4 regions of the Priestia sp. 3CA3 genome follow, and region 2 is predicted to be linked to each of the others. Evidence: riboswitches for the same ligand, from Rfam matches in the RefSeq annotation. Region 2 holds a riboswitch; each other region holds the start of a gene.
The links. A riboswitch is a leader RNA that binds a small molecule or an ion and turns the genes downstream of it on or off. The one in region 2 is predicted to bind thiamine pyrophosphate.
Positions count from the first base shown of each region.

Region 1: it holds a riboswitch for thiamine pyrophosphate, as region 2 does, so the genes downstream of both, AC1VNJ_RS21690 (thiamine phosphate synthase) here and AC1VNJ_RS10440 (acetylornithine deacetylase) in region 2, are expected to answer to the same signal.
Region 3: it holds a riboswitch for thiamine pyrophosphate, as region 2 does, so the genes downstream of both, thiM (hydroxyethylthiazole kinase) here and AC1VNJ_RS10440 (acetylornithine deacetylase) in region 2, are expected to answer to the same signal.
Region 4: it holds a riboswitch for thiamine pyrophosphate, as region 2 does, so the genes downstream of both, thiC (phosphomethylpyrimidine synthase ThiC) here and AC1VNJ_RS10440 (acetylornithine deacetylase) in region 2, are expected to answer to the same signal.

Region 1 is NZ_JBXENJ010000009.1:61,016-65,502, reverse strand. Features, by position in the region: gene AC1VNJ_RS21710 (amino acid ABC transporter substrate-binding protein) at 1-435, opposite strand, end outside; gene AC1VNJ_RS21705 (fluoride efflux transporter FluC) at 777-1,175, shown strand; gene crcB (fluoride efflux transporter CrcB) at 1,176-1,562, shown strand; gene AC1VNJ_RS21695 (hypothetical protein) at 1,614-1,829, shown strand; TPP riboswitch at 1,988-2,089, shown strand; gene AC1VNJ_RS21690 (thiamine phosphate synthase) at 2,211-2,834, shown strand; gene thiO (glycine oxidase ThiO) at 2,818-3,945, shown strand; gene thiS (sulfur carrier protein ThiS) at 3,942-4,145, shown strand; gene AC1VNJ_RS21675 (thiazole synthase) at 4,151-4,487, shown strand, end outside.
Region 2 is NZ_JBXENJ010000003.1:207,128-211,614, reverse strand. Features, by position in the region: gene AC1VNJ_RS10455 (LacI family DNA-binding transcriptional regulator) at 1-390, shown strand, start outside; gene AC1VNJ_RS10450 (dihydrodipicolinate synthase family protein) at 539-1,438, shown strand; gene AC1VNJ_RS10445 (MFS transporter) at 1,549-2,847, shown strand; TPP riboswitch at 3,027-3,129, shown strand; gene AC1VNJ_RS10440 (acetylornithine deacetylase) at 3,244-4,487, shown strand, end outside.
Region 3 is NZ_JBXENJ010000006.1:75,463-79,949, reverse strand. Features, by position in the region: gene AC1VNJ_RS16820 (TetR/AcrR family transcriptional regulator) at 137-736, shown strand; gene AC1VNJ_RS16815 (MFS transporter) at 833-2,050, shown strand; TPP riboswitch at 2,242-2,350, shown strand; gene thiM (hydroxyethylthiazole kinase) at 2,425-3,231, shown strand; gene thiE (thiamine phosphate synthase) at 3,245-3,889, shown strand; gene AC1VNJ_RS16800 (pyridoxamine 5'-phosphate oxidase family protein) at 3,918-4,346, opposite strand.
Region 4 is NZ_JBXENJ010000019.1:14,666-19,152, reverse strand. Features, by position in the region: gene AC1VNJ_RS25385 (undecaprenyl-diphosphate phosphatase) at 1-748, opposite strand, end outside; gene AC1VNJ_RS25380 (hypothetical protein) at 1,207-1,497, shown strand; TPP riboswitch at 1,579-1,693, shown strand; gene thiC (phosphomethylpyrimidine synthase ThiC) at 1,808-3,577, shown strand; gene AC1VNJ_RS25370 (VanZ family protein) at 3,745-4,200, opposite strand; gene AC1VNJ_RS25365 (Ger(x)C family spore germination protein) at 4,398-4,487, opposite strand, start outside.

The DNA of each region.
Region 1 (4,487 bases), on a different contig from region 2:
TTCGTCTTTACGAACAATTAATACGGCGCCTGACTGGATGTATGGGTCAGAGAAATCGTATTTCTTTTGACGATCTTCACGAATACCCACTTCATTAGCAATCATGTCAAAGCGTTTAGCATCTAATCCGGCAAACATGCCATCCCACTGTGTTTCTTTGAACTCAGCTTTTACGCCAAGACGTTTAGCTACTTCTTGAGCCAATTCTACATCAAACCCAGTTAGCTTTTGTTTGTCATCATGAAAAGTGAACGGAGGGTATGTACCTTCAGTTCCAATTGTTAATACGCCATCTTTTTTCACTTTATTATATAAATCCTCTTGTGAAGATTTATTGTCTCCATTGTTTGCTTCATTTTTTGAGCTAGAACCGCATGCGGCAAGCACAACTGTGAAAGCTAATAGTAGCGACAAAAGTGCAGCAAATTTCTTCATTTTCTAAACCCCCTAGTATTCTGATAGGAAATGATACTCTGTGATACTAAACAAGAACACAGCAAAAGTCAACAAAAAAAACTTATACGATTAATGTGACTTAAAATAAGGGAAATATACCTTCTATACACGGTTTGTCATAAGGATACAGAAAGATTTTAAAATTTGGATTAAGTGGATTTTTAAGGGATATTTGAGGAGTAAAAAGGAAGTTTCATGCGACGATTTTCTCTTTCATTTTTTCATGACTTTTGGTGCAATAAACATATAGTTAAATGTTAAGGTAGAAATAAATTCCTTATGGTACACTTAAAGAAGAATTTATGAAACGGAGCGATATGATGAAAGCCATAAACTTAATCTCAATTGCCTTTGGTGCTATCGCTGGTACATATGCGCGTTATTTGCTAAATCTTTCCTTATTATATACGGGCTATCCAATAGGAACGGTAATTGAAAACCTATTAGGAAGCTTCATACTAGGCCTATTAACAGGATTTTTTGCGTGGAAAAAGCCAAAAGAATGGATAAAGCTTGGACTAGGAGTTGGCGTGTGCGGCGGTTTTACAACGTATTCAACCTTTGCAGGAGACGTCATTTCTCTCACTCAGCACCATTTATTTTGGGGAGCCATTTATGTCATTGTCTCTTTAGTAGGTGGAATCCTTCTTGCTTTAGCAGGCTATCTATGCGGTGAAGCGGCAGGGAAAAATTTAGTGAAAGTACATGAGGTGAAGTAAATGAGCATAGTGAGCTTGGCACTTGGCGGGGCAGCTGGAGGAATATGCCGTTATCTTTTGGGTTTAAAAGTTACAAAAACAGTTTCAAACCCTCCTTTTCCAGTCTCAATGCTGTTTGTAAACTTGCTCGGTGCGTTTGGGCTTGGTCTTTTTTACGGTAGTTATTATGGAAAGGTTCCGAGTCATGCTTATGATGATTCAATATTTTTAATGATTGGCATTGGGTTTTTTGGTGCCTTTACCACTTTTTCAACGTTTAGTGTGGAAACCGTACAGTTAATTCGGGAAAAATCTTATCGGAAAATGTTGGCGTACGTGGGGATTTCAGCATTTGGAACAGTTGGTTTATTTACAGTCGGTTTACTGGCAGGAACGTTTTTATTATAAGTAAAGAGAACGTTTCTAGTAGGGAAAAACAAAAAGACGGAGAAGTAGAGAATGGATAGAAAAGCAGAAGTTTGGAAATACATTTTGTTGATTGTAGCTGTTGCAGGTCAGATCATTGGTTTTTTATTTTTATTTATAAATGTTGTGGCGGCATTTATTTTTTACGGTTTTTATATTCTAACTTTTATTATGTTACTCCTGCTGTTTATATGGGATCGGAAAAAGGAAAAAGACAAAGAAGAATTTGACGACTATACCGATTACTAACTATATAAAAAGCAGAATGATTCGGTACGCCGGGCCTCTTAGTAAAGAAGCTTAAAAGATACATCTATAAAAGGAAGAGAGCCGTAAGAGCATAAAGAGATATTGTATTTACATCTAGTTGTGTTATAATTTTAAGTGCAAAAACAAAATCAATAAATAGCAATCACTAGGGGAGCTTTTTGAAGCTGAGACGGATGTATTTCGGACCCTTTGAACCTGATCTGGTTTGGACCAGCGTAGGGAAGTGGCGATCATGTTTACATAACGATGCATGCTAACCACTCTACGTTGTAGAGTGGTTTTTTGTATGTAATAAAGCCCTCTGCACAAGATGAAGTGATTGAAATTTCTCTTTATTCTGAATGGAAAGGTTTCGATCATGTGGATATTCCTAAATTTCATGTCATTACAACAGATAAGCAGCCAATCGAAGAGCTTCAAAAAATTTTAACGGCTATCGCGCCTTTTGCGGGCGCCATTCATATTAGAGAAAAAAAGAAAACGGCAAAGCAGATTCAATGTTTACTAGAAAGCCTACCATTTTGTCGCTCTAAAATTATTGTGAATGACCGAGTTGATGTAGCGCATGCTTTAAAAGCAAAAGGTGTACAGCTTGCCTATCATAGTTTAGACGTTTCGTTTGTTATAGACGCATTTCCTTCTCTTATTGTTGGAAAGTCAGTTCACTCTGTGGAAGAGGCTTTAGAAGCTGAAAAAGATGGTGCTCACTACATTTTATACGGACATATTTATTCAACACATTCAAAAAAAGAATTAAAAAGTCGAGGGATAGCGGCACTAAAAGAAGTAGTAGACGCTGTGCAGATACCGGTTATTGCCATTGGAGGAATTACACCTGTAAATGCCAAAGAGGTACTTCAAACAGGAGCACACGGTATAGCCGTGATGTCTGGTGTCATGCTTGCGCAAGATCCCCTGAAAGCGATTAAACAATATTCTCATATATGGACATCTGGAGGTGGAGAAAATGAAGCAGCATTATGATGTACTGTTAATCGGAGGAGGTATAATCAGCTCTTCTATCGCTTATCATTTGTCAAAACAAGGAGCGTCAGTAGCTATTCTTGAACGCAATCAAGTTGGTTGTGAAGCTTCAAGTGCAGCCGCTGGTATTTTAGGGGCTCAAGCTGAAATTGATGAAGAAGGTCCTCTTTTAGACCTTGCTATTAAGAGCAGAAGCATGTTTCCTGAACTGGTGAAGGAACTAAAAGAAAAAACGGCTATCGATGTAGAGCTCATTCAAAAAGGCTTATTAAAAGTCGCTGTAACAGAAGAAGATGCACACGTATTAAAGAAAAAAGCCGCTCAGCACCACCGGTGGGACAAAGGTGTAAGATGGATCGATGTAAAAGAAGCGCGTTTGTTAGAACCCGGGCTCTCTCCAGACATATACGGAGCCATTACAATACCGGGAGACGGCCAGCTAGCTCCCGCTAAGTTAACACAAGCTCTTGCTCATGGAGCCTTGTATCACGGAGCAGATGTATTCGAATACTGTGACGTTCACTCTCTTATTATGGAAAATGAAACAGTAAAAGGGGTACAGACGTCCAAAGGCTCTTTTTATGGAGAAAAAGTAGTGATTGCAGCAGGCTCATGGGCTAAACGCTTTATTTCTTCTGAACATTTAGGCGAGGTGTTTCCTGTAAAAGGAGAGTGTATTGCTCTGCAAAGTCATAAGCCCCTGCTTTCTAAAACGATTTTTTTAGATGAAGGTTTTTACTTAGTCCCTAAGACTGGTGGAAGAATCGTAATCGGGGCAACTAAGCTGCAGCATGATTTTACTAAAACCGTTTCTGCACAAGGTATTCAATTTTTGCTGAATAAAGCTTCTGCGCTTCTGCCGGCCATTAAAGAAGCCACATTTGAAAAAGCATGGGCTGGTCTTCGTCCACAAACAAATGATGGCTGGCCTTATTTAGGAGAGCACCCTGAAATAGCGAATCTGCACATGGCTTTTGGCCACTACCGAAACGGTATTTTATTAAGCGCTGCAACTGGAAAAATTATGGCTGATGCTTTGTTAGGGAAAAAGCCAAATCATTCATTTTTTACATCATTTCAGCTAACGAGAGCAATGGAGGGAGTTCATTGAATCTAATTATTAACGGTAAGACCGTCACTGTCGGAGATGAAATTGAAACGGTCGAGCACTTGCTGCAGGCTCAGAGTCTGCATGAGCGAGTTGTAATTGTTGAATTAAACAAGAATATTTTGCAAAAAGAAGAACATAGCGATGCATGCTTAAAAGATGGAGATACATTAGAAGTTGTTTCATTTGTTGGAGGAGGATGAAGAGTATGTTAAAAATTGGACAATATACATTTAATTCACGTTTATTATTAGGAACAGGGAAATTTCCGGACTTTACGACTCAGCGTCAAGCGGTAGAAGAGTCGGAAACAGAAATTTTAACATTTGCTGTTAGACGAATGGATATTTTTGATCAAAATCAGCCTAATTTATTAGAAGCACTTGATGTGAAGCGTTTCACTCTTTTGCCTAACACTGCTGGAGCAAAAAATGCAGAAGAGGCCGTACGTATTGCTAAATTAGCAAAGGCTTCTGGACTTTGTGACATGGTGAAAGTAGAAGTAATTGGATGTGATAAGACGCTGCTTCCTGATCCAGTTGAAA
Region 2 (4,487 bases):
AGAATTGAACAGACTGATGTTACGTATTGTCACCATTACTGTTCATATACAGAACAAGGTGGGTATGACAGCATCAAACAACTTATTGAACAAGGAAAAGTTCCAACCGCTGTGATTTGTTTGAGTGATCATGTTGCATTAGGAGCTCTTTCTGCTCTTAATGACTACGGCATCTCTGTGCCAGCTGATTGTGAAGTGATGGGATTTGATAACCAAGAGTTCTCTAAATTTACTAACCCAAAACTTTCGACTGTCAATTTGCCGGTAGAAAAAATGGCCTATTGTGCAGGAGAGCTTTTAGTTAAAACAATTTCTGATCCATATGGGGATGTGGACCAACAGATATTTGATTTGGAAATTATTCATCGTAATACAACGAGAATCAAATAAAAAGCAATGCCATTCATGAGGTCTCTTTAAAAAGAGACCGATTTACAAAAATATAAGAGCAAGCTTTTTATTTTTTATTAGTAAAACGTTGTACTAAAACGTTTTACTAAATATAGAGTAATTCACTACTAACAAAGGGGAGAAGGAAATGAAACATTTATACGGAGTTACAACAGCAATGGTTACACCGTTTACTAAAACGGGTGAAGTAGATTTAGAGAAAGTAGTAAATTTAACAGAGTTTTTAATTTCAAAAGGAGTGCACTGCTTGTATCCGCTTGGTACAACGGGCGAGATGCTTCGTCTATCTGTCAAAGAAAGAAAGCAAGTTGCAGAAACAGTAGTGAAACAAGCGGCTAATCGTGTAACCGTATTCATACATGTAGGAGCTATGAATGAAGAAGATACAATTGAGCTTGCAAAACATGCCTATGAAATTGGCGCCGACGGTATCGGAGTAGTTACGCCTATGTTCTTTGGAGCAAACGATAACGAACTAGAAACGTATTTTATAAAAGTAGCAAACAGTGTCCCGAATGATTTTCCCGTATATTTATATAATATCCCTCAGTGTTCAAGCAATGATTTAACGGCAGAGGTAGCTCAAAAAGTGGCAGATTCATGCAAGAATGTAATTGGTATTAAATATAGCTACCCTGACTATTTACGCGTAAATGATTATTTAAATATTAACGATGGAAACTTTTCTGTTCTTCCCGGAACCGATCGTTTATTTTTAGCAGCTCTGGCTATGGGATGTGAAGGAGTTGTCTCCGGTGTATCGGGCGTTTATCCCGAGCCTTTTGTAGAGACTTATAATGCCTTTAAAGCGAATGATTTAGAAAAAGCGAGAAAGATGCAAAAAGTTGCTATTCAATATTGTGAAGCTCTTTTAAACGGAAGCAACATGTCTTATTTTAAAGAAGCATTAAAATTGAGAGGCATTGATGTTGGTGGCATGAGATCTCCTCAAATAGATTTAACAGAAGAAGAAGTCAAAGAATTAGATGATAAACTAAATAGTATTCGTCCAAAGAGCAGTGTTTAATAATTGGTTCATGTTCTGAATAAACTCATGCATTTCTAGTGAACAGGGCTGTTTAATAATAAGCAAACAGCTCATTCACTATAACGATTAAGGTTATGGAGGGATATTCTATGGCGGTTACATCTAAATTAAATGAAAGCGTTAACAAAGATTTAGGTCCTGTAAAGCAAGATGTAAAAAAGACGAATATACGCTGGTGGCTTATTATTGTATTGCTAATTGGAGCAGTTGTTAACTATTTAGACCGCTCTAATTTAAGCATCGCTAATACCACGATTGCCAAAGAGTTTGGGCTGTCTTCTACACAAATGGGTCTTTTGCTTTCAGCTTTTCTCTGGCCATATGCCTTAGCAAATCTACCAGCAGGCTGGCTGGTTGACAAATACGGGCCGAAAAAAATGTTTGCATGGGCATCAGGCCTATGGTCTGTGGCAACGGTAGCAAGTGCATTTACTAACACGTATTCTGCTCTTTATGCCATGAGAATGCTTCTTGGTGTATCGGAGTCTCCTTTTTTTACTTCAGGAATTAAAGTGACGGAAAGATGGTTTAAAAAAGAAGAGCGCGGCCTTCCTACTTCGATTATTAATACAGGGTCTCAAATTGCTAATGCGATTGCTCCGCCACTTCTAACGGTACTGCTTTTAACAATGAGTTGGAGAGGAATGTTTGTTGTTATAGGAGCAGCAGGCTTTATTGTGATGTTTGTTTGGCTAAAGATATACCGAGATCCGGATTATGTTGCCAATAAAGTGAAAGCTGTCCCTAAAGAAGAAATAAAAATCAGTCATACCTCACAAGCAAAATGGTCACAGCTGTTTAAATATAAAAGCACATGGTTTATGATTATCGGGAATTTCGGAATTATGTTTACGATATGGGTTTATTTAACTTGGCTTCCTAGCTACTTAGAAACAGAGCGCGGTTTTAGCCTAAAACAAACGGGCTGGATTGCTGCTATTCCGTTTCTAGCAGGAATCATAGGAGTGTTGCTTGGTGGTGTAATTTCAGATAGATTTATTCGAAAAGGAATTAATGCAGTAACGGCAAGAAAAATACCAATTGTAGGCGGGGCAATCTTAGCCGCAGCATCGGTAGCACCCGTTCCTTTTATTGATAATGCAGCCTTAAGTATTGTCTTATTGTCGATTGGCTACTTCGCGTCACAGCTGCCATCAGGCGTCATTTGGACTCTAGCGGCGGATATTGCACCAAAGGAACAAGTTGCTTCACTCGGCGCTATTCAGAACTTCGGTGGATTTCTAGGAGCGGCAATGGCTCCTATCGTAACAGGGTTTATATTAGATGCAACGGGAACTTTTACGGCGGTTTTCCTGTTAGGAGCAGGACTGCTTTTAATTGGTGCTATTAGTTATGGCGTATTTTTAAAGAAGCCAATAGCTAACTAGTAATGTCACAAAAACAAAGAGCACACACTGCATGAAAAAGGTGTGTGCTTTTTCTTTTACTACTAAAAAGGAAACTATTTTCATTACCATATCATGAACCTTTCTATTGAATAAAACGCTTTACTATGATAAAACTATTACAGGTAAACATATGATAATAGATTAATTTCATAGAGATACAACACCACTAGGGGTGCTTTCGAAGCTGAGAGAGACGATAAGTCTTAACCCTTATAACCTGAACTAGGTAATACTAGCGTAGGAAAGAGGTATTGTAATGGATGTTTTGTATGGGATTTCCTTACGAACTCGTTATAATAATTTTGTGTACATAAACAAAAACACTTCTTTCCTGCGAAAGAAGTGTTTTTTTATGCGTAAAGGAAGGTGTCATACATGAAAGAAACAATTGATTTGCTTGTCAAACAGGTAGAGGAGCGCAAAGGAGAGTTAATCCAGTTATTAACAACGCTTGTTTCGTATAAAACGCCAGCGCCTCCTGCACGAAATTCTCATGAAGCGCAGCTGTACGTAGCGGATTTTCTTAAAAACTGCGGTTTTTCCATTGATATGTGGGACTTATATTCTAACGACCCTATCGTAGTGGGAACGTTAAAAGGACAAAAATCGGCTGACTATCAAAGCTTGATTATTAACGGCCATATGGATGTTGCTGAGGTACAAGAAAATGAAAATTGGGAAACCAATCCGTTTGAAGCTGTTGTGAAAGACAATATGATAATTGGACGCGGAGTTGCTGATATGAAAGGCGGTTTGGCGGGAGCATTATTTGCAGTTCAGCTTTTAACAGAAACAGGAATCGAGCTGCCAGGAGACTTGATTTTTGAATCCGTTGTAGGAGAAGAAGTAGGAGAGGCAGGTACGCTGCAATGCTGTCAGAAAGGGTATACAGCTGATTTTGCGCTTGTAGTCGATACAAGTGATTTACATATTCAAGGTCAAGGCGGAGTGATCACGGGATGGATTACGATAAAAAGCAGTAAAACCTATCATGACGGTACACGCCGAAGTATGATTCATGCTGGAGGAGGGCTGTTAGCCGCAAGCGCTATTGAAAAGATGGCAAAAGTGATCGGAGGGCTACAAGAATTGGAGCGTCACTGGGCTGTTACAAAGAGCTATCCAGGATTTTTGCCAGGGACAAATACGATTAATCCAGCAGTAATCGAAGGCGGAAGACATGCTGCTTTTATTGCAGATGAATGCAGGCTGTGGATCACCGTTCACTATTATCCTAATGAATCGTACGACCAAGTATCAAAAGAAGTGGAAGAATATATTATAGCTATTGCAAAAGCAGATCCATGGTTAAAAGATAATCTGCCAACCTTTGAATGGGGAGGCACATCAATGATTGAAGACAGAGGAGAAATCTTTCCGTCATTAGAAATTGATGAAAATCATGCAGGAGTGCAGCTGCTTGCAAATACTCATGAACAAATGGAAGGGAAAAAGCCTCCAATTGATGTGTCAACTAGCGTAACAGACGGGGGATGGCTAGCTGATGCGGGAATTCCCGCTGCTATTTACGGTCCGGGAAATTTAGCAAATGCACATGCTGTGAACGAACAATTAGATATTAATCAGCTTGTTCAATATACAAAAGTGATAGTGCAGTT
Region 3 (4,487 bases), on a different contig from region 2:
GTCATGATTCATATAAAAAGGTATAAACTAGGTTTTCTCACTAGACAAAAAGGTTTTTCCTATGTAGTATAGGTGTCAGATAATACAAAACGAATGTTCAGTATAAATAATAAATGTACGGGGCGGTGGAAATAGCTTGAATAAAAAAAAGCTTCAAAGTGAACAAACCAAAAGAAAAGTGGCAGATGCCGCTAAAGCATTGTTTTCTCAAAAAGGCTATAAAGCTACATCTATTGAGGAAATTGTAGAAGCTACGGGAAGCAGTAAAGGGAATATTTATTATCACTTTAAAAGTAAAGAAGGGCTTTTTCTTTATTTAATAGACGAATGGGATCTTGAGTGGGAACGAAACTGGAAAGAAAGAGAGTCTCTTTACAAAACAACAAGAGATAAGCTTTTTGGAATAGCGGAGCAAATCATTTTAGATGATTTGAATCATCCTCTTACGAAAGCTGCGGATGAGTTTTTTAACAACGAGGAGAAGGGCAGCGACATCGAAGAGCGAATTGATGAGATGGTGAAACGACACGTGGAGTTTAACCGGGAACTTTTGCAACAGGGCATCGATGAAGGCGAGTTTTCTCATAAAAATGCAGAGCAACTTGCAGTAATTTTAGAAGGGTTGTTTGTTGGAATGAGCCGCATGTCTCGAAAAACGAGTACGGAAAATGCCCTGCAGCTTTACCATTCAGCAATCGATGTATTTTTAAACGGAATTATAGCAAGGTCTTCTTAAATAAGCGGGGATGCTTATTGCGGCAATGAGTAATCCCTCATTATTTTGTATTTTTATAGACCGAACGTTCAGTATTTTTGTAATCAGGAGGTTTATATGTCATTATTGTTAAGAAATCGGGCGGCGATTTTGCTGCTCATGCTAAATATTTTTATTATCTTTACGGGAATCGGTCTCGTTATTCCAATTATGCCAACCTATATGACGGAGCTTCATATCAACGGCAGCGTGATGGGGCTTTTAGTAGCCGTGTTTTCACTAACTCAATTTCTGTTTTCGCCTTTAGCGGGGCGATTATCCGATTCGTTAGGGAGAAAGAAAATTATTGTAGCGGGAATGATTGTTTTTGCCCTGTCTGAATGGTTCTTTGGTTCAGTGAGTACACCTCTTTTATTATTTGTATCCAGAATGCTAGGTGGGGTCGGAGCCGCGCTTATTATGCCTGCTGTTATGGCCTATACAGCGGACGTGACGTCTGCTAAAGAACGCGCTAAAGGAATGGGCTATGTGACGGCAGCGATTACAACAGGATTTATTATCGGGCCCGGTATTGGAGGCTTTTTAGCTGAATACGGCATGCGCGTGCCATTTTACATGGCCGCAGTAGCAGGAGGCTTGGCTGCAGTGATTACGCTTTTTGTTTTGCCGGAGTCTCGTCCTGTACAAGGTCATGCTGTTTCAAACAATGAGAATCCAAAAGAAGATCGGCTGCTGCTGCAGCTTATGAATTCCTACAAAGAACCTTATTTTTTAAGTTTAATTATCGTTTTTGTGACATCGTTTGGATTATCCAATTATGAAACGATCTTTTCACTATTTGTTGATCATAAATTTAGCTTTACGCCAAAAGATATTGCGTTTGTTATTACGTTTGGCTCTATTGCAGGGGCTGTTGTGCAGGTTACGATTTTTGGCTGGATTTTAAATAAGTTCGGTGAAAAAAGAGTGATTTCGTTTTGCTTGATGATGACGGGACTTTTTATTTTACTTACGCTATTTGTGCACACGTACTGGCTTATTATTGTTGTAACATTTATCGTCTTTTTAGCAACAGATATTTTACGTCCGGCAATCAGCACGCAAATGTCGATGATGGCACAAGACGACCAAGGGTATGTAGCCGGACTAAATTCTGCTTATACAAGTCTTGGGAATATTATTGGACCCGTTGTCGCAGGCTTTCTCTTTGATATAAACATTAATTATCCGTACGTATCAGCTGCACTTGTACTGCTGCTTTGTTTTCTTTTATCTTTAAGAGCAGGGAAGGATCGAAAAACAGCTGTGAGAAATCAAGCGATTCAAGAGAAATAACGAGAAGGAAAAATGATAGAATTTTTAGGGGATAGAAGACCTCCAGTAGCTTACTGGAGGTCTTTTAATGATGCTTTTAGTAAAGCTGTAAGATTTACAACACCACTCAGCCTATAGCGAAGCTTTATTTTATCGGCAAAACAGTGAAATGGTTGCAAATAAAAAGGGTTAATAGTAAACTTTAAACGTAACAAGAATAGTATGGGAGCTTGCGCGGGGCAGGCTGAGAGTACAGGGGCGCCTGTTGACCATTTGAACCTGTTGGATAATGCCAGCGCAGGGAATGTGAGTACATACCAAAGCACTTTGCGCATGCAAGGTGCTTTTTTGTCTTTTTTTGCAGTGTTAAAACTAAATGAAAAGAGTGAGAGAACATGGATATTAGTAAAATTTCAGCTCAATTAGAAAAAGTAAGAGACTTAAGTCCGCTTATTCATAATATTACGAATGTTGTGGTAACCAATTTTACAGCAAATGGACTGCTTGCCCTAGGAGCGTCACCTGTTATGGCTTATGCGAAGGAAGAAGTGGCTGATATGGCTCGAATCGCCGGAGCGCTTGTCTTAAATATGGGTACACTGACGGCTCAAGAAGTAGAAGCAATGAGAATAGCAGGAAAATCAGCAAATGAAAACGGCGTGCCGGTTATTTTCGATCCTGTAGGAGCCGGAGCGACACCGTTTCGTACAGAAGTAGCACGTCAGCTTGTAGAAGAATTAAATATTGCAGTTATTCGTGGTAACGCTGCTGAAGTTGCGAATGTAGTAGGCGAGTCATGGCTCATTAAAGGCGTTGATTCATTAGAAGGGCAAGGAGACGTCATTGAACTTGCTGAGAAAGCGGCGAACAAATTAGATACAGTGATTGTTATTACGGGTAAACAAGATGTGATCACCGATGGAAACACAACGTATACAGTAGACAACGGTCACCCGTTATTTACGAAAGTGACGGGGACTGGATGTCTGTTGACATCAATTATAGGAGCTTTCGCTGCTGTAGAAAAAGAATATGTCGAGGCAAGCGTTGCTGCTTTAAGTTTTTACGGAGTGGCAGGTGAAATCGCCGCAGCGAAAAAAGGTGAAGAAGGGCCGGGAAGCTTTCAAATTGAGCTCTTAAACCAGCTTCATCTTTTATCTGGGCAGGATATTGAATCATATGCAAGAGTACATCAACGTTAAAAGGAGCCGGAAAATGACAAACGAAGAAATCAAAAAGCTGCTGAAAGTTTATTTTATAATGGGCAGCAATAACTGTACAAAAGATCCGAAAGAAGTGTTGAAAGAAGCAATTGAAGGCGGCGTTACCGTGTTTCAATTTCGTGAAAAAGGCGAGGGTGCCCTAAAAGGAGAAGCGAAATATCAGCTGGCGAAAGAACTTCAGCAAATTTGTCAGCAGCACAGCGTTCCTTTTGTTGTGAATGATGATCTTGACTTAGCGATCCGCTTACAAGCAGATGGCGTTCATATTGGACAAGAAGATGAAAAAGCTCATATTGTTCGAGAAAAAATAGGAAAAGGAATTGTGGGCGTCTCTGTTCATAATGTACAAGAGCTGCAGCAAGCGATAAAAGACGGGGCGGATTATGTAGGAATGGGACCCGTTTTTCCTACTTCTACAAAAAAAGACGCAAAAGCAGTGCAAGGTACAAAATTAATTGAAGAAGTGCGAAACCAGAATATTGACTTTCCAATTGTAGGAATCGGTGGCATCACGCCTGAAAATGCCAAACAAGTAGTAGAAGCAGGTGCAGATGGCGTTTCTATTATTACCGCGATTAGCTTAGCAGCGTCTCCAAAAGAAAAAGCAGCTCAATTGAAAGAAGCGGTAGGAAAATAAAAAAAGCGCACAGTGTGCGCTTTTTTTATTATAGCTGAACAGTTTGGGGAGTTTCTTCGCCTTCATTCATAAAGCGAATTTCGTTTGGCGTAATTTCAAGAACAACATACTCAGGGTCATTTGGACCGTCAAACCATTCTTTCATGTGATCGTTCCATATACGTCCTTTTAGTTGATCACCGGTACGAAGAACAGCTGTCCCAGATAATTCTAAGTATTGATCGCCATATCCTTCGCCACTGTAGCCCAATAGTACGTGCACGTTCGGATTGGCTTCGATTTCTTCTGCCTTATGTGTATTGATATTTGTTGGTGTGTAAAGAGCGATACCATCTTCATCGCTGAAAAATGTCATATAGCGAGAGTGGGGTTTGTTGTTTACAACTGTGGCTAATGTTCCTACACGATTTCCTTCTAATACTTCATTTACTTTTTTAGCAATTTTTTGTTCATTCATTTTATCCATCTCCTTTATTACTTTTTATGTTCCTCAATCGAAGATAAATAAAACATACATGTCTAAAAAAAATATAAGTTAACAATAAAATAATTATGTAAACTAATAAATTAAAAAATAAAAAAGCTAGCTACAGCTAAC
Region 4 (4,487 bases), on a different contig from region 2:
TTAATTTTAAGAAAAAGCGAATCGATATAAGCGCAAAAATAAAGGCGCTGATAAAACCAGCAATAAAAAACGGTAGTGCATCTGATGTGAAATACTGCCAGTTTTTAACCAATGAAAGTCCACTTGCTCCTGCCATAATTGGCACTGCCATAATAAATGTAAAATCTGCGGCTGCCTTATGGCTCATTCCAAGAAGAACCCCTCCTGAAATCGTTGAGCCTGAACGAGAAAAACCTGGCCAAAGAGCAATACATTGAAACAGTCCTATACCTAGTGCTTGTCCATAAGACATTTGGTCCACCGTCTCTACACGCGGACGTTTAGGTCCAAACAAATCTGCTAGAATCATTAATACAGCTCCGACCACTAAGCCAATTAGCACCGTATTTAAAGAAAACAAATGTTCATCAATGTAATCATCAAACAAAAGTCCTAACACTCCTGCGGGTAACAAACCAACAATTACCTGCATTAAATTTAAGCGATTTGTCGGTCCAATTGCAGCAGCTGGTTTTTTTCCCAATCCTAATAAATTAATAAAACGATCTTTAAAAATAACAACTACTGCTAAGATCGACCCTAGCTGAATAACAATCTTAAATGTATTAGCTACTGGAGATGAAAATAATTCTTTTGAATTTAACCACAGGTCATCCACAATAATCATATGCCCAGTTGACGAAACGGGAGCAAACTCTGTTAAACCTTCTACAATCCCTAAAATGATTGCTACAATAATTTCCCACATAAAGCTATGTACCTTGCCTTTCTTTCAAATTAATAAGCTTATCGCTTCGTTTTACATGCTCAACTATTTTCCTATTTTGACACTTGCTTTTTTATCATAATTGTTAAAACTATGAAATACAATGTGTATTTGCAAAAAGATAAGAATCTTTAATAATTTGTAATAAAAAGCTTACATGCTACAACCAAAAAACACGATATCAGCTTTTATTTATTTTAAAAAGCAGTCACTATGTTCAGTATAAATTCTGGTCCCTTAGCTAAAAATGAATCATCTAGACTATTTTTCTTTAGTGTGAAAAAATGACTAAATCATTATGTTTTTTCCATCCCCCTTTACTGTCATCTATCATTTTAATCCAATAGGGCTGACTTATACGACATATCCCCCAAGTAATTTGAAACTTTTTTCTCTCTTTTCTCGTATATAGTAGTATCTTTTTTAGGAGGCTTTTTACTATGAATGGAAATGTACGTACAATGAAATGGGTCACTGCTGGGTATGAAGCCTTGCTGGGAATTCCTTTAATTGGCGCGGGGATTGTTATGGGCTTTAGCTATACTCCTCTTTTTATTGGATTTATTCTTCATGCTATCACACTCATTTTAGCTAATAGACGAGGGTTATCTGCTTATGGAAACATACTAGGGCTTGTTACCTCACTGGTTGCTTGGATTCCATTTTTGGGATTTATCATGCATATTATTACAGCTATTGTGATTGCAATCGATGCTGCTAGACAACGCTAATTGTCTAGCTTTTTTTATTTAAGGGTTGATTTTTTACCGAATGATGGTAAACTTAAGCCGTAAATTGAATAATTTGAATGTTATTTCTACTAGGGGTGTCTGATAGCTCAGACTGAGAGAAGAGTGCAATAAAACTCTTTAACCCTTTGAACCTGATTTGGGTTATACCAGCGGAGGGAAGTAGTCTTGAAAAGAATAGTATATGTTTATTCTTTTTTTGCCTATTCCATCGGGTTCTGTCTATCACAGAACCCGATTTTTTTTATGGTTCGGTATAGCTACACTTTATGCGAAACCGGAGGAATATGTAATGTCAAAACAAAATGTATCAGTTTCTATGAAAAAGCCTTTTCCAAACAGTCACAAAGTATATGTCCAAGGATCCAGACAAGACCTTAAAGTACCTATGCGTGAAATTCATCAGTCTCCTACTACAGGGTCTTTTGGTGAAGAAGAAAATAGTCCCGTACGTGTATACGACACGAGCGGTGTTTATACAGATCCCTCTTATGAAATTAATTTACAAAAAGGAGTACCGGCTCTGCGCGAAAAGTGGATTGCAGAACGAAACGATGTAGAAACATATCAAGGCCGTACGGTTCAGCCACAGGATAACGGTTATTATGACGGTGATCCAAGAGATCAGTACGAGCGCTTTATCACTAAACGTTTACCTTTGCGCGCGAAAAAAAATCAAAATGTAACGCAAATGCACTATGCGAAAAAAGGAATCATCACGCCCGAAATGGAATTTATCGCTATTCGTGAACAGATGAATCCTGAAGTTGTGCGTGAAGAAGTAGCAAGAGGACGTGCAATTATCCCTAATAATATCAATCACCCTGAGAGCGAACCGATGATTATCGGCCGCAAATTCCATGTGAAAATTAATGCTAATATCGGAAATTCAGCTATTCGTTCAGCTATTGAAGATGAAGTAGAAAAAATGACATGGGCAACGCGTTGGGGAGCCGATACAATTATGGATCTATCAACAGGAAAGGATATTCACACAACACGCGAATGGATTATCCGCAACTCGCCTGTTCCTGTAGGGACCGTTCCTATTTACCAAGCGCTTGAAAAAGTAAAAGGCGTAGCAGAAGATCTAACGTGGGAAGCATACCGCGATACATTAATTGAACAAGCAGAACAAGGTGTTGATTACTTTACTATTCACGCAGGTGTTCTTTTACGTTATATTCCTCTGACAGCGAAACGTACGACAGGTATTGTTTCACGCGGAGGATCCATCTTGGCGCAGTGGTGTTTAGCTCATCATGAAGAGAACTTTTTATATACTCGCTTTGAAGAAATCTGTGAAATCTGTAAAGCATACGATATTGCTATTTCGCTTGGCGATGGGCTACGCCCTGGTTCCATTGCAGACGCTAATGATGAGGCACAGTTCGGTGAATTAGAAACGCTTGGTGAATTAACTAAAATTGCTTGGAAACACGATGTTCAAGTTATGATTGAAGGTCCTGGACATGTTCCAATGCATCTCATCAAAGAAAACGTAGATAAACAAATGGAAATATGCCAGGAAGCTCCCTTCTATACTCTTGGACCGCTTACAACCGACATCGCTCCAGGCTATGACCATATTACATCAGGTATTGGTGCTGCAATGATTGGCTGGTTTGGGACAGCTATGCTTTGCTACGTAACGCCAAAAGAACATTTAGGACTCCCGAATAAAGAAGACGTTCGCGAAGGCGTTATCACCTATAAAATTGCTGCGCATGCTGCTGACCTAGCAAAAGGCCATCCAGGAGCACAAAAACGCGATAATGCTCTGTCTAAAGCAAGATTTGAATTTAGATGGAATGATCAATTTAACCTGTCACTAGATCCAGAGCGCGCAAAAGAATATCACGATGAAACACTTCCCGCTGAAGGTGCTAAAACAGCCCATTTCTGTTCAATGTGTGGACCTAAATTCTGTTCGATGCGTATTTCTCAAGATATTCGTAACATGGCTCAAGAAAATGAAAAAGATGTAAACGAAGTAAGAAAAGAAGGAATGAAAGAAAAAGCTAAAGAGTTTGTTAACAGTGGTTCAAATATCTATCAATAATGAAGTAGAACAGCTTAAAAAACAAATTAAGCAGCTTGAAGGAAAGTTATTATTTGTTCAGCAAAATTGTCAGCACATTATCGTTGAATCCTCACATTCTTCCGTAAGACGCTGCATTAAGTGTTTCTATCAACAAGATGCAAAAAGGACTTCGTAAAGAAGTCCTTTCATCTTTTTTTGAAACGTGCTTTCAGCATGTTCTTAATCCAATATAGTATTTTAATAATAACCCAGCCTATAAATGTACCTAGCGTGTTCAAAAAGATATCATCAATATCAAATACTCGTTCCGTTAGCTTGTACTGTAAAATTTCAATCAGAAAACTGATTAAGAAACCAGTCGTAAAGACTTGAATAAAACCGTCAAACCACTTCATAAACAACGGAATAAACATTCCAAGCGGCGCAAACATCACGATATTTCCCAGTATATTTGTCAGAGTGAGCATTATATTACCGCTGTCCCACATCAGACGGATTGTACTAAATAAATCCAAGTTCATTGCTTTTCCGTAAACATGTTCGTTTTCCCGTATGAGAGTAGCATAAATGACCACTGCCGTATACGCAATAAATAGAGTGAACATGACTTTTTTAACAATTGACCTGATGCTTACATTCACTTCAACATCACCTTCTTTGACTCCCAAAACCATTTATTATTATCTATATGTACCCGTTCACTGCTTTCATTCGTAGTGAATGCATTTATATGCTTTTTTATCCTATCACATCAATAAATAAATACAATTCCCTTTTTGTTATTTTGTAAACTAAAATTTTTTCAATTAAAAAAGCCACGCTTTTCGCATGACTTTTGTTAATTAATAACTCCACGATGGATAATTTCCACTTGTACTTTCGGATTAATCGAGATGTTTTTATAGTCCTGTCTCCATTTAAGCCTTTT